Regions from separate parts of the Chromohalobacter canadensis genome, predicted to be linked through region 2. Evidence: predicted binding sites of a transcription regulator. Region 2 holds the regulator's gene; each other region holds the start of a gene.
What was found. The regulator sigma-54, encoded in region 2, starts transcription at its own class of promoters, with help from an activator protein. The targets are predictions, from matches to a motif close to TGGCACNNNNNTTGCTNT.
Positions count from the first base shown of each region.

Region 1: a site for sigma-54 is predicted at 2,722-2,739, ahead of SR908_RS00430 (DUF3305 domain-containing protein). Genes of this name have one in related genera too.
Region 3: a site for sigma-54 is predicted at 2,489-2,506, ahead of SR908_RS13260 (ANTAR domain-containing response regulator). Genes of this name have one in related genera too.

Region 1 is NZ_CP140151.1:90,306-95,315, reverse strand. It holds gene SR908_RS00440 (4Fe-4S binding protein) at 1-1,447, opposite strand, end outside; gene SR908_RS00435 (DUF3306 domain-containing protein) at 1,642-2,241, opposite strand; gene SR908_RS00430 (DUF3305 domain-containing protein) at 2,246-2,671, opposite strand; gene SR908_RS00425 (formate dehydrogenase accessory sulfurtransferase FdhD) at 2,832-3,719, shown strand; gene SR908_RS00420 (helix-turn-helix transcriptional regulator) at 3,716-4,639, shown strand; gene SR908_RS00415 (APC family permease) at 4,800-5,010, shown strand, end outside.
Region 2 is NZ_CP140151.1:409,226-414,235, forward strand. It holds gene lptB (LPS export ABC transporter ATP-binding protein) at 1-630, shown strand, start outside; gene SR908_RS02040 (RNA polymerase factor sigma-54) at 755-2,185, shown strand; gene hpf (ribosome hibernation-promoting factor, HPF/YfiA family) at 2,322-2,630, shown strand; gene ptsN (PTS IIA-like nitrogen regulatory protein PtsN) at 2,637-3,113, shown strand; gene rapZ (RNase adapter RapZ) at 3,155-4,051, shown strand; gene SR908_RS02060 (HPr family phosphocarrier protein) at 4,038-4,307, shown strand; gene mgtE (magnesium transporter) at 4,390-5,010, shown strand, end outside.
Region 3 is NZ_CP140151.1:2,832,122-2,837,131, forward strand. It holds gene SR908_RS13250 (NCS1 family nucleobase:cation symporter-1) at 1-721, shown strand, start outside; gene SR908_RS13255 (MFS transporter) at 820-2,175, opposite strand; gene SR908_RS13260 (ANTAR domain-containing response regulator) at 2,541-3,119, shown strand; gene SR908_RS13265 (CmpA/NrtA family ABC transporter substrate-binding protein) at 3,129-4,343, shown strand; gene SR908_RS13270 (peptidoglycan DD-metalloendopeptidase family protein) at 4,426-5,010, opposite strand, start outside.

The DNA.
Region 1 (5,010 bases), 320 kb from region 2:
CGACGCGGTTGCGCGGCTCGGGAGCGGCCATGAAGCCGGGGTGCAACGCAATGACTTGCTCGGGACACGCGGTCTCGCACAACCCGCATTGCACGCAGGCACTTTCCTGAAAGTCGAGAGCCGGTGACTGCCCGGGACTGCTGAGGGCCTGGGTGGGGCAGACCGCCACGCAGGCCATGCACAGCGTGCAGTTGTCGGTGTCGATATCCAGCGTGCCGAAAGGCGCGCCTGCGGGCATGGCCACGCGCTCTTCACTGGGGGTGCCATGTGCCGCCAGGAAGTCGAGGATGGTGTTGAGGGCCTCGCGCTTTCCGTGTGGGCGCGCCGTCTCCAGGCGTTCGTCGAGGGGCGGCACGCTCGGGAGTGCATCGCGTATGGCGACATCGCCTGCATCGATCAGGTGCAGGCGCTGGGGGTCATGCCCCAGGGCCTCTAGCATGGTAATGGCCTGTGCATGCTGGTCGCGTACTAGATGCGCCAAGGACGGCGGCAAGGCGTCATGCATGACGATGCGTACTTCGGCGGCGCCACGGACGAGGGCGCCGAGCCAGTGGTCGAGCCCCGCCGCGCCGAGCTCTTCCAGCGGTACGTCGAGTACATGGCCTGCCGCTTCAGACGTTTCGCTGGCTTGGGTTTCCTGATCCAGGAAGCGCACGACCGCAGTGTCACCCCCTTCGGAATGGTATGTCGCGAGGAGACGCATGATGTAATCGTCCAGGCGCTCCGGCGTGGGCAAGGCATAGCGAATGGCCCCTGTGGGGCAGGCGCTGGTGCAGCTTCCCGCGCCATGGCAGCGAAACGGATCGACGACGATTTCCTGCTTGACGCTGGAGATGGCGTCGGCGGGGCATATGTCGAGGCAACGGGTACAGCCGCTTTGACCGCGACCCGCGTGGGCGCATAAATCACTGTCGATTTGAAAATAGCGCGGCTTTTCGAACTCGCCGATGCATTCCTGGAGTTCCTGCACGGCCTGTTCGAGGGGCGTCGCTTGTGTGACGCGGTGATACCCCGGCGGCGGCAATTCGTACTGCAATAGCGCTGGTGTGCCGAGGTCGAGCACGGCGTCGAAGTGGTCACGGCCGATCGTCGCCTTGGAGAGGAGCGGACCACCTTCGCCCGCGGTCATGTGAAAGGCGCCGAGATAGCCTTCCAAGTGCGGGGCATCGCAGGCGATGTAATGCGCATTGGTAAGGTCGGACGCCTCGTCACCATCGGCATGCGTCGCGACCAGTGTCACGCTGGCAAGCTCGCTGTCCGCGAGCTGCCGGCCTGCCTGACGAATCGCGTCTGCCGGGCCTACGATGGCGACATGGCCGTGGCTTACGTAGCTCACGGTGGGCGGAGCGAGGTTCTGCGGCCATGACACCTGCTGCAGGGCAGCCTCACGGGCGGCTACATTACGAGCGTCGCCATTTAGCGCGCGCGTATCGATGAACTGGGGCATGTCACCTCATCAACTTGTCGGTCTTGCCACGGGGCTTTGAATCTTGTGTGCCAATCGTGTGGCATCTCGTCTCGGTCTTTGCCGAGCTTTATATAGTGTTATGACTGCAGGTTAGATACCCGTTCTCGTCGTAACCGAAGGGCTCTCCGGGCAAGATACGGGAGTGCGCGGGCGATATTGGTGACCCCGGTGGGTCAAGTTGACGCACCCGAGCGATCCTGTGTGTCATTTGGCGCCTTTTCCGCATTCGATAGCTTGTCCTCGCTCGAGGCTACAGGGGCCGGCGACGCCGTAGGGTCGTCCTCTTCCGTTGCTTGGGCGACTTCTGCTTGATCAGGAGTGTCGTCGTCCTGCGCGGGCTCGAGAATCTTGTCGCGCTCTTGGCGTAACCATTGACGCATCCGCTCGCCGGTTTCGGGCGCCATCTGGGTGAGCTGCGAGTAATCGTCGTCGTAATCGTCGAGACCGTCGCGCACGTTGTAGTTGCCAACCTTGAACATGCGGCGCAGGGCGCGGCGTTTGAGGAATTCACCGACCCCGGGCAACATGAAGGCCCTGAAGTCGTCCCCGGCGCCCAGCGCGTCGGGATCGGGCAGTTGTTCGTCCAGCGGACGCTCGGGGTCATAGCCCGGAATCAAGGCGGCGGCGCGCGATGACGTTGCGTTCTCTTCGTTCGGGGAAGGCGCGTGTGTCTGTTCAGGTGAGGTCGTCGGTGTTTCTTCGCTCAGTGTCTCGAGCGATGACGCCTCGCCATGATCGCGTTTGCGCTGTGACCAGCGTTGCATGAAGCTCATGAAATCACTCCTGACTGGCGCGTCCGGCGCCTGCGCGTTTCTTCTTGCGGCCACCTTCGGCACGTTCGCCGTGACGCGCGAGGTAGGCCTCGATCCAAGCCTGTATCGCCAAGGGCATGGGGGCATCGAGGACCTGGGTGTCGCCGTCCATCCAGTTGGCCGCGACCTCCTGGCTTGCGGTCAGCTCGCGCGGGGCTGGGCCGTCGTCGGTTGCCTCGCAGCGCAAGAACAGGCGGGGGTGTTGGGAGTTCAGGTTGAAACGGTAGGCTGTACGTTCGGTGAGAAAGAGCGTCAGCGGCAGGGCGTGGGAGCCGCGATCATGGCATCCCATGTCTGCAATGTACCAGGCCAGGGACGTGAAGCCCTTGACCTCCTGGCGCTGAAACGCCAGCTCGAAGCTTAAGTGTCTCAGATTATCGTCGGCCGCCATGACGGTTGCCTCCCTGTGAGATGAAACATGGCACGCTGTGTCTTAATCATATAGCAAGCCGCGTGCCTGATAGCCTGGAAAATGCGTCATCGGCGGATATTTCCCTTGAGCATGCGTGTCGCGCTTTGGGTATCCTGTCGCCACAAGTAAGGAGGTGAGCATGTCCAACGTAGTGCTGAGCCAGGCGCGAATGCCAACCACGCTCGAGATCACGGTGACCGATGAGTACGGCCAAAGTCGCCAGCAGGCCATCGCCGCCGAACGCGCGTTGACCGTCTACTTGAACCGCCAGGAGATCGTCACTCTGATGACGCTGGGCGCCGAGCCGGAAGCGCTGGTGCTGGGGTATCTGCGCAACCAGGGCTTGCTGACGCGCGTGGAGGACGTCGAAGTCTTGCAGGTCGATTGGGAAGTGGAAGCGGCGGCCGTGGTGACGCGGGCCTTGCCCGAGGATCTCGATGCTCGCTTGGCACAGCGAACCGTGACCACGGGGTGTGGCCAAGGGACCGTCTTTGGACGTCTGCTCGACGCCACTGATCTGCGTCCGTTGCCGAGTACGCCATTGTCGCAGGCAGTGCTCTACCGTCTGCTCGACGAGCTGGGGCGCTTCAACGAGACCTATCGCAACGCTGGCGCCGTGCATGGCTGTGCCCTGTGCCGCCAGGATCGGGTGCTGGGGTTCGTGGAAGACGTGGGACGTCACAACGCGGTGGATACATTGGCCGGTCGCCAGTGGCTTTCCGCCTTGGGCGAAGGCGCGCCGGAGGATGCCGAGCTGGTTTCGGCCGATATCTTCTACACCACGGGACGACTGACCTCGGAAATGGTGCTCAAGGTCGCGCAGATGGGAATCAGCGTGCTGGTCTCGCGTTCGGGGATGACCCAGAAAGGGGTCGAGCTGGCCAAGCGCTTTGGCGTACTGCTGGTGGCACGTGCCAAGGGGCGGCATTTTCAGGTCGTCGACGAACAGGCGCGTCTGGTGCTGGATGCCATGCCCGTGCAGCGTCCCGGTGACAAGGCGGCTACGCGCCGTAAGGGCGAGGCATGAGTGATACGTCTTCGACCTCACCGTTTCTCAACGTCCATCAAGTTGCCGAGCTTCTACATCTCAATGAAAAGAAGATCTATCAGCTCGCCAGCGATGGGGCGATCCCGTCCACCAAGGTGACCGGCAAGTGGTTGTTTCCGCGGCGCCTGGTCGAGCAATGGATCCTCGAGTCCTGCCATCACGGCGTGTTGGCCGATCGCTTGATGGTCACCGGGAGCGATGACCCATTGCTCTCGGCGTTGATCATGCGACTCAATCAGCAGCAGCAAGGGCATGCTTTCTATGGTTATAGCGTGACCGGGACGCAACTGGGTTTGTCGCTACTCTCGCAAGGCCGTGCCGATGTGTGTGCCATTCACTGGGGGCGGGCCGAGGAAAGCGAGTTGCGCCATCCCGCCTTGGTGAGAAGCCATAGCGGCTATCGTCATTGGGTGCTGGTACGTCTTTTCCGCCGCAGTCAGGGGTTGATCATTCGCGCGGAGGACCGACACCAGCCGCACGACCCTTCGGGGCTCTTCGGGGCCAATCGGCGTTGGGCGATCCGCCAGGAAGGAGCTGGCTCGCAGCGTTTTCTCAAGGAATGGCTGGCGGGGCATCAGTTGCGACTCGAGCAGCTCAACACCCAGGTCGTCGCGTATAGCGAGCGTGAAATCGCCTCGCTCATCGCGCGTCACGAAGCCGACATCGGTCCGGGGACGTTGTCGGCGGCCAATGAATTCGGCCTAGGCTTCATTCCCATCAGCGAGGAGGCGTTCGACCTGGTGACGCCGCGCAATGTGTACTTCAGATCACTGTTGCAGCAGATGTTCGATTATCTGCACAGCGCCGCCGGCTTATCCCTGGCCCAGTCACTGGGCGGCTACACCCTCGATGAATGTGGCACATTGTTGTGGCGAGGCGACGATGTACAACATACCTGACTGATTCGTAGGGAAAAAGATTATTGCGATGCGTGGTTGTGTCGTTTAGTGGGGACAGTTATGTTCGCGATTCGCGTGCATTATTTGAAACGATGCCGCGATCTGGATGCTACTAGCGACAAGCACTTTCAATAACATAGCTTCGACAATGAGTATCGCAATGAATCGAACTAAGTCTTCTCCAGGGGCAAGCGAGCTGACGCGTGTTCTGGCACGCAGGGATGTATTGGCACTGGCATTTGGGGCCATGGTCGGCTGGGGCTGGATCGTCATGACCGGCAACTGGATCCAGTCGGCAGGAAGTATGGGCGCGATCCTTGCCTTTCTCATCGGCGGCGTTGCCATCGTACTGGTCGGGTTGACCTATGCCG
Region 2 (5,010 bases):
GGCCTGCTCGGCCCTAATGGCGCCGGCAAGACCACCTCGTTCTACATGATTGTCGGGCTGGTAGGCGCCGATGCCGGCAGCGTGCACATCGACGAACGCAACCTCTCGCATTCCGCCATGCACGAACGCGCCCGCGCCGGTATCGGTTATCTTCCCCAGGAAGCCTCGATCTTTCGCAAGCTTTCGGTCGCCGACAACATCATGGCGATTCTCGAGACGCGCCGCGATCTCGACAAGGCTGCACGCAAGGCGCAACTCGAACGCCTCCTTGAGGAGTTTCACGTCACCCATATTCGTGACAACCCCGGCATGAGCCTGTCCGGGGGCGAACGTCGTCGCGTGGAAATCGCCCGCGCCCTGGCCACCGAACCCGCCTTCATCCTCCTCGACGAACCCTTCGCCGGAGTCGACCCAATCTCCGTTGGCGAGATCAAGAGCATCATCCGGCAATTGCGTGATCGTGATATTGGCGTCTTGATCACCGACCACAACGTACGTGAAACCCTGGATATCTGTGACAACGCCTATATCGTCGGCGACGGTCAGATCATCGCCGAAGGACATGCCGAGGCCATACTCGCCAACCAGAAAGTACGCGACGTCTATCTCGGCCATGAGTTTCGATTGTAAACGCAAACTACTGGAACCGCCGCGTGCTTATATAAATGGCATGATTGTTGCTTCCATTCTTGCAAGTAGCGTCGTCGCGAGATAACGTACGGGCACCGTTTCAGGAAGCGATGATCGATTTTCCATGTCCATGAAACCCACCTTGCAGCTTCGCGTCGGCACACAGCTGACGATGACGCCCCAGTTACAGCAAGCCATTCAGCTCTTGCAGCTTTCTACGCTGGATTTGCGACAGGAGATCCAGCAAGCCTTGGATTCCAACCCCATGCTGGAGCTCGAAGACGACTTCGAAGAACGCGAGGTCAGCGAGACGCAGGAGGAGGATGACTGGACGAACGACATCCCCGAGAACTTGTCGCTGGATAGCGAATGGAGTGATACCTACCAGGACACAGGCCCCTCACTGACGGGAGGCGGAGGCAGCGAGGAAGGCCCTGATATAGAGCGAAATACGGCGCATACCAGTCTTCACGACCATCTGGCCTGGCAACTCGCCATGGCCGATATGACACCGCGCGAACGTGATATTGCCGAAAGCCTGATCGATGCCATGGGGGCCGACGGCTACCTCACCCTGCCCCTCGACGAGCTTGTCGACGGTTTGCGCGGCCAAGGCCTTTCGGGGCTCAAGGTGGGCGATGTCGAACACGTCATGATGCGTGTACAGCAGTTCGATCCCACCGGAGTCGGCGCCCGCGATCTACGCGAGTGCCTGTTGCTACAGCTCGGCGCCCTCCCTGAAAACATGCCGCTGCTAACCCAGGCCAAGCGGTTAGTACGCCAGTTCCTCGAATCTCTCGCCGGCAACGACCGTAAATTGCTCAAGCGACGTTTGCGCCTCGACGAGGAAGAACTCGATCACGTCATTACCCTCATCCGGTCGCTCGATCCGCGCCCCGGCCTCGCCTTCGAGGATAGCAGCAACGATTATGTCATCCCCGATCTCGTCGCACGGCGGATCCGACAGGAATGGCGCATTGAGCTCAATCCCGAAGCCTTGCCCCGCGTGCGCATCCAGCCGGATTACGCCGCGCTCATCAAGCGTGCCGACAAGAGCGACGATAACACCTTCCTCAAGCAGCACCTGCAAGAAGCCAAATGGCTGCTCAAGAGCCTTTCGAGCCGTAACGATACCTTGCTGCGCGTGGGCCAGGAGATCATGGCGCGCCAGCTCGATTTCCTCGAACGCGGCGAGGAAGCCATGAAACCGTTGATCCTGGCGGATATCGCCGGGGCGGTAGACATGCACGAGTCGACTATCTCCCGCGTGACCACGCAGAAATTCATCCATACCCCGCGCGGCGTCTTTGAACTCAAGTATTTCTTTTCCAGCCATGTCGGGGGGCAAGGCGAAACCGACGCCCATTCCAGCACCGCGATTCGTGCACGCTTGAAGAAATTGATCGGCGACGAGCCGCCACGCAAGCCTCTATCCGATAGCAAGCTCGTCGACCTGCTGGCCCAGGACGGTATTCCGGTCGCACGACGCACCGTCGCCAAGTACCGCGAAGCGTTGGGCATCCCCTCCTCCAGCGAGCGCAAGCGACTCACCTGAACGTGGGCGGATTGCACGTGTCGGCCACGCTGCGTAGACTCGCCGCGGCCTTCGTTATCCAGCGCTTGTCTAGGGCTATGCAGCGCTCTAAAAAGGGTTACAATCGAAGTGCCAACCGATGGAATAGGAGCGTGCCATGCAAGCCAATATCACCGGTCATCACATCGAACTGACCGATGCTCTACGCGACTACGTCAATGAAAAGCTCGCGCGTCTGGAACGCCACTATGACAACATCACCACCGTCCAGGTCACGTTATCCATCGAGAAGGAACGTCACCTGGCTGCATGCACGCTTCATGCCGCAGGCGCGGACCTGCACGCCGATACACAAAGCGACGACATGTACGCCGCTATCGACGCCCTAACCGACAAGCTCGACCGTCAGCTCGTCAAACACAAGGAAAAGGTGCAGGCACGCGCTCAGGGCGCCGGTGCCCGTTAATTCGCCATGATATTGGAAAGCATCCTACCCCCCGAGCGCGCACTCTTCGGCGTTGCCGGGGGGAGCAAGAAGCGCGTGCTGGAATTTTTCAGCACCTTTATCGCACAGAATACCCCGAGCCTCGATAGCCAGGAAGTCTTCGGACGTCTGATTGGCCGCGAACGATTGGGCAGCACCGGTATCGGCAATGGCGTCGCTATCCCGCATGCGCGCAATCCGCATTGCAAGGAGCCGATTGCCGGCTTTCTACGCTTGCAGGAGCCCATCGACTTCGATGCCACCGATGGCGACCCCGTCGACTTGATCTTCGTCCTGCTGGTGCCAGAAGAAGCCGACGATGCGCATCTGTCGTTGCTTGCTCAGGTTGCCGCCATCATGAACGATAGCGCCATCCGCACCAAGCTGCGTCAGGCACAGACCCAGCGGCAGCTCTACGATACTTTGCTCGAGGCCATCCGCCAGCACGATACCAGCGCAAACTGACATCTGCGTAAACTGATACTCGCGCAATACAAGGGGTGCCCATGCAGCTCGTGATCATCAGCGGCCGTTCCGGCTCCGGCAAATCAATTGCCCTGCAGGCACTCGAGGATCTCGGCTACTACGCGATCGACAACCTGCCGGCCAGTCTCATGGCGCCCCTGATCGATGAGCTGCGTGAAGGCCCCCCGTCCCGCACGCATATCGCGGTCAGTATCGACGCGCGCAACCTTCCCGACGCCCTGAGACGCTTTCCGGTTCTGCTCGAAGAGATCCGCGCCCGGGGCATTCAGTGCCAGGTCGTCTATTTGACCGCCGACTCGCGCATACTGCTCGAGCGCTATTCGGCGACGCGACGTCGACATCCGCTGACGCGAACCAGCGAAATGACGCTTGCCGAGGCCATCGAGCAGGAACAGACCTACCTTTCGTCGATTCGCGATATCGCCGATTTGGTCATCGACACCTCGAGCCTGTCTGTGCATGAGCTGCGTGGGCGCATCGCCGAGCAGGTAGCCCGTCATAGCGGTCGACACCTGACCTTGACGTTCGAGTCGTTCGGCTACAAGCGCGGTGTCCCGCTGGATGCCGACATGGTGTTCGATGCTCGCTGCCTGCCAAACCCTTACTGGGACCCTCAGCTGCGCGGTTTCGACGGTCGCGATTCACAAATCATCACGTTTCTCGAAGCTTACCCCGACGTACATGCCATGGCCGACGATATACGTCAGTGGCTGGAACGCTGGCTCCCCGCCTATGTTGCCAGCAACCGCAGTTATTTGACCGTCGCGATCGGCTGCACCGGTGGACAGCACCGCTCGGTATACCTGATCGAAGGGCTGGCCCGGTATTTTGCGACGCAAATGAGTGGCGTCCGTCTACGCCATCGCGAACTGGGTGTGCAAGCAGCATTGCCGGAGAATGGCGATGCCGCGTCGTAGACTGCAACTCATCAACAAGCGCGGCCTCCACGCACGCGCCGCAACCAAGCTCGTGCAATGCTGCCAATCTTACGCGGCACGCGTCTGCGTCTTCCATGGCCAGCGTGAAGCGGATGCCACCAATATCATGTCACTGCTCATGCTAGCGGCTCCCTGCGGGACCGAACTCGACATTCAAGCCGAGGGCGACGATGCCGAGGAGGTACTCAAGGCCCTCACTGCCTTGTTCGAGGCACGCTTCGAGGAGGATGTTTGATTAGCGAACAGTGTTCGCGCCTTCCCAAAGCAATGTTAGAATGAAGCCTCGCCCTAGAATCGACAAAGGATGCCGATTCCTCATGAGCCCCAATCACAAGCAATTACAGCCCCGGCTGGACCGCCTTAGCGAGGCCTTGGAAAGCGGTGCGCTGGACCAGGCGCGCCGCATGCTCAATCGCGGCCTGGCCCCGGTCGACGTCGCTCATCTGCTCGAGTCGACGCCACCGCGTGAGCGTAATGTGCTTTGGGAACTGGTCGAGCCCGAATTGCAGGGCGATGTGCTGCAATATCTGGGCGATGATATCCAAAGCGAGTTCCTGAGCCGCATGGACGCCGAACAGCTCGTGTCGGCGACCGAAGGGCTCGACGTCGATGACCTCGCCGACCTGCTACAACGCTTGCCCAACACGGTCATTCACGAAGTCCTGCAAGCCATGGAGGCGCAGGAGCGCCAGCGAATCGAGACCGTGCTGTCCTATCCCGAGGACACCGCAGGCGGCTTGATGAACACCGACACCATCACCATTCGCCCGGATATCACACTGGACGTGGTGCTGCGTTATCTACGCCGACACGAGAAGCTGCCCGATTCCACCGATACGCTGCTCGTCGTCACCCGCCGCGACGAACTGATCGGCACACTACCGCTCAATTTGCTGTTAGTGTCCGACCCTTCGATTTTGGTCCGCGAGGTCATGAAT
Region 3 (5,010 bases), 1.2 Mb from region 2:
GAGTCAGAAGGACCAGATCGTTGGCCAGATTATCGGCCTTCCCTTAACCATGTTCTTCTTTGCCTCGCTCGGCGTCGTCATGACGGCGGCATCGGCGTCGCTGGTGGGTGAAACGATTGCCGATCCGGTGAACTTGATCGGGCGTATCGATAACCCCTTTTGGGTAGTCATCGCCATGGTGCTGATCATCATCGCGACGATCTCGACCAATACCGCTGGTAACATCGTATCGCCGACCAATGATTTCCAGAATATCGCGCCCAAGCTGATCAACCAGACGCGCGGCACATTGATGACGGGGCTGGTCGGTGTTCTGCTGATGGGTTATGACCTGCTGCAGAAAGCCGGTGTGATCGTTTCCGACGTGACCCTCGAGAGCCTCTATTCAAACTGGCTGTTGGGCTATTCGAGCCTGCTGGGGCCGATCGCTGGGATCATGGTCGTCGACTATTTCCTGATCAAGCATCAGCAACTCGACGTCGCCAGTCTGTACAAGGACGGTGCCGCATATCTTGCCTACAATCCGGCTGGCTTTATCGCCTTCTTCATTCCCGTATTGTTGACGGTGTTCTCGCTTGTGACCGGTACCTGGACATGGTTTTACGACTATGGCTGGTTCACCGGCTCGGCGTTGGGGGCGGTGATCTATTATGTGGCGAGCCTCCGGCTTACCAAGCCAGTGAGCCAGGATGATGACGTGACCGACAAAGTGGGCACCTGAGCAAGAGGCGCGATGTGGTAATCGTGATGCTCTGTTCCCTATAAGCAAGCCACCGCCCAAGAGCGGTGGCTTTTTCGTGGATTCATAAGGGGATGGGGTTAACGCGCTGCAATGGCATCGACAGGGGGTGCGTTGCCTGCTGCGGCGTCACGATAGGCGGCGTCTTCCTCGGCGAGGACCTGCGGCGAGAAGCGGACGAGCAGGGTGCAAAAGGAGGCGAGTATCACCGCAACGCCGAGGAAGAAAAGGCCTTGCTGATAGGAAAGCGATTCGCTGCGGAATAGAAAACCAGCGCCGACGGCACCGGCGTTGCCGCCCGCGCCGACAATGCCGGCAACAGCGCCTAGAGCTTTCTTGTTGATGAAAGGCACGACCCCGAAGGTGGCACCTTCGGCCATTTGCGTGAAGAGGCTGAAGACCAGCATGATGCCGATGGCGAGCGCCAGTGTCTGCATCTGGGCGAAGCCCATCAGGGCGACACCTTCGCAGAGCATGGCGATGAACAGCCAGCGCACGCGCCCCTTGAGGCCACCGTGACGGGCGAAAAGATCCGAGAAGATACCGCCGAGAGTGCGGGCGAACAGATTCATTAGCCCAAAGAGCCCGGCAATGAGCCCGGCAGTAGCCAGATCGAGCTCGAAGTTATCGAAGAAGTAAATGGCGGCGATATTGTTGATGGTCAGCTCGACGCCGAAGCAGGCTGCGTAGACGATGAACAGCGCCCAGACGCGTATATCTTTCATGGCGGCGCCAAAGCTTTGCGCCATGCCGTGCTCCTTCTCGGCATAAGGGAGCTCTCCGCGCGCCCGTAGCTCGTCGAAGTTGCCGTTCGGTGCGTCCTGCGTAAAGAAGTAGTAGGCGATACCGGTCGCGAACAGGACGATGCCGGGCACGACCATGGCCAGGCGCCAGCCGAGCGCCTCGTTGACGCCGAGCATCATGACGCCGGCGAAGACCAAGGGCATCAGGATCTGCGTGGTGCCGCCGCCCAGGTTGCCCCAGCCCGCCGTAGTCGCGTTGGCGGTGCCAACCACGTTGGGGGCAAACATGATCGAGGAATGGTACTGGGTGATGACGAAGGAGGCGCCGATCGCGCCGATGGCCAGCCGCGCCAGAAGGAAGGTTTCAAAGTTGTCGGCGAGGCCGATCAGCATTACCGGCAGGGAGCCGAGGCATAAAAGCCACGTATAAGCCTTGCGGGGGCCGATCTTGTCGCAGAGAACCCCGATCACCAAGCGTACCAGGACGGTAATGGCCACCGAAGCGATGATGGTGTTGCCGATCTGGGTTTTGCTCAGGTCGAGGTCTTCACGCACTACGGCCATCAGAGGCGCGATGCCGAACCAGCCGAAGAAGCAGACGTGGAACGCGAACCACGACATGTGGAAGACGCGCATCTGTGGCGTCTTGAGGCTGAAAAGCCGTATCTTGTTGGCTTTATTGCGGATTTCCATGGCTCATCCTCTAGCGTTGGAGTAGCGGAGATCGAACGCGACATCGGCGACCTTCGTCATGAAGGGCCGGGTTCTTGGGTTCGACGCACTCGTACTCACTTGGCGAGCCTGGTCCACGTCTGGCTGACCTATAAAAAGCAAAAGGCATGCCAATGGAGAAGAGCAAGGGTTAATGCCCCGTCTTATCGACCCAAAGCGGCTCGCGGGCATGCTTTTGGTGCGATTTGAGGCGCTATCGCACCGCTGTAATGCATTAACAGCGCACCGCTTATGTGCAAGCCCAGTGTGGCATGGGCTGCCGCAGGGCATTACCTGGCATGTAACCTGCATTACAACTCGACAAGCACCTAGGGGGAGGAAAGCGCATGACCGTGAAGGTGCTGATCGTGGATGCTCGTCCGGAACGCTCGCGAGCACTCGAGCAAGCGTTGCGCGACGCGGGGTTCGAGGTCGTGACACGTGCCGATGAGCATGACGACCTCTATGCCATCATGACGCGCGTCAAGCCAGACGCGGTGATCATCGATGCGGCGCTGCCCAGTCGCGATACCTTGGAGCACATGGGCCAACTGGGCCGTCGCTTCCCCAAGCCGATGATCATGCTCGCCGAGGAAGAAACGCCGGACTTAACGCGCGAAGCGACGAGTGCAGGCGTCAGCGCCTACGTGGTCGAGGACGTACAGCCGGCGCTGGTGCGTTCGATGGTCAATGTGGCAATTGCCAGCTTCGAAGCACATCGCGCTCTCAAGGGCGAGCTGACCAAGACGCAGACCACGCTCTCGCAGCGCCGCACCATTGAACGTGCCAAGAGCCAATTGATGGAAACGCACGCATTCAGTGAAGACGCTGCTTATCAGTGGCTACGCAAGCACGCCATGAATCGTCGGCTGACCATTCACGAGGTGGCTCAGGCCGTCTTGGCCAGCGATGACTTCGAGTCGTAGGAGACAATGATGAAAGATCACCAGACGCCTCGAGATGCGTGGCCTTCGCCGGAACTCGATACGCTGACCCTGGGCATGTTGCCGCTCAACGATGCTGCGCCACTGGTGGTGGCGCGAGAGCGCGGCTTCTTCGCGACGCATGGGCTGGATGTGACACTGCAAGTCGAGTCGTCGTGGGCCGGCTTGCGCGATAGTATGCAACTTGGGCTCCTCGATGGTGCGCAGATGCTGCCTTTGATGCCACTGGCCTCGACCTTGGGACTCGATGGACGCCCTACGCCGATGCTTTCGGCGCTGACGCTGAACCTCGGGGGTAATGCCATCACCGTATCCAACGCGTTGTATGCCAGCATGCAGGCAGCCGATCCCGAGGCCATGGTGCAGGCACCGATTTCCGCCCGTGCACTGGCGGCGGTGGTGCGCCAACGGCGAGCCGCTGGCGAGCCGGCGTTGTGTTTCGCTAGCGTGTATCCCTTTTCTTCGCACCATTATCAGCTGCGCTATTGGCTTGCGGACGGCGGTGTCGACCCTGACCGTGATCTCGAATTGCGCGTGGTTCCCCCGCCCTTGGTGGCGGAGCAACTCGAGGCTGGATGGCTGGATGGCTACTGTGTCGGCGAACCCTGGAATACGCTCGCGGCACGTCGTGAAAGTGGTCGTGTGCTGATTGGTAGTCACGCCATTTGGCAGCATGGGCAGGAAAAGGTCTTCGCGGTACGCGAGGCATGGGCCGATGCCTATCCGGCAACGCACCGCGCGGTGCTACGCGCGCTACTCGAGGCTTGCGTCTGGCTGGACGGTTCGGCGCAGCGTGTCGAGGCGGCACGCTTGATGTGCGAAAAGGGCTACCTGGACGTGTCCCCCACCGTGGTGGAGGAAAGCATGGCGGGGGAAGGTACGCCGGCGCCGCATGGCGTGAGCGTGTTCCATCGCCATGCCGCGAACTTCCCTTGGCGGTCTCATCTACGCTGGTACGCTGACCAGATGCGGCGTTGGCAGCACTTGGATGTCGCCGCGCCAGCGCTCGCGGATTGCCTGGCACGTTGCGTGCGGCCGGACCTTTTCCGCGAAGCGGCCGATGACCTTGGCTTCAATTACCCGCTTGTCGATGTTAAAAGCGAAGGCGAACATGCGTCGCAATGGGCGCTGGAAGGGCGCCGTGGGGACATCGCCATGGGGGGTGATCAGCTGCTGGGTGGCGGGCGTTTTTCGGGCCAAGGCTGAACGAGGCTGAAGAAGACCCAAACGCAAATCGCCCCACCGGAAAGGTGGGGCGATTTGTGAGAGGCTCCCGACTAGGCGTTTCCTAGCCTTCGTCGCCCGATTTCTTGTCCAGGTGCACGCTGGCGATAGCCGGTGTATCGCTGTCGCTTTCCAGTTTGGCGAGCAATGGCTTGGACTCTTTCTTGAACGCCGCCAGCTGCTTGCCTTCCAGGCTTTGGTTCTCGGGAAGCTTGACGCGCATAGCGTCGACGGAACGATCATTGACCATTACTTCGTAATGCAGGTGCGGGCCCGTACTCCCCCCGGTGTTGCCGGACAAAGCGATCTCCTGGCCCATCTCGACACGATCACCTTCAGAGACGAGGCGCTTGGAGAGGTGCATATAGCGCGTCTTGTAGCCGTTGTCGTGGCGAATGACGAGGTAGTTGCCGGCGCCATTGGCCTGAAAGGCGGATTTCACGACGCGACCGCCCGCCGGCGAGTCGACGGCGCTACCGGTACGCATGGCGAAGTCCGTACCTCGGTGCGGGCTGATGCGTCCGGTGATCGGATGCGTGCGCCGCAGGTTGAACGGCGAGCTTATGCGATAGTTCCCCTCGAATGGATACCGATTGAAGGCTGGGTCGAGGCCTTGACCATCGGGAGTATAAAACTGATCGTCGGCGCT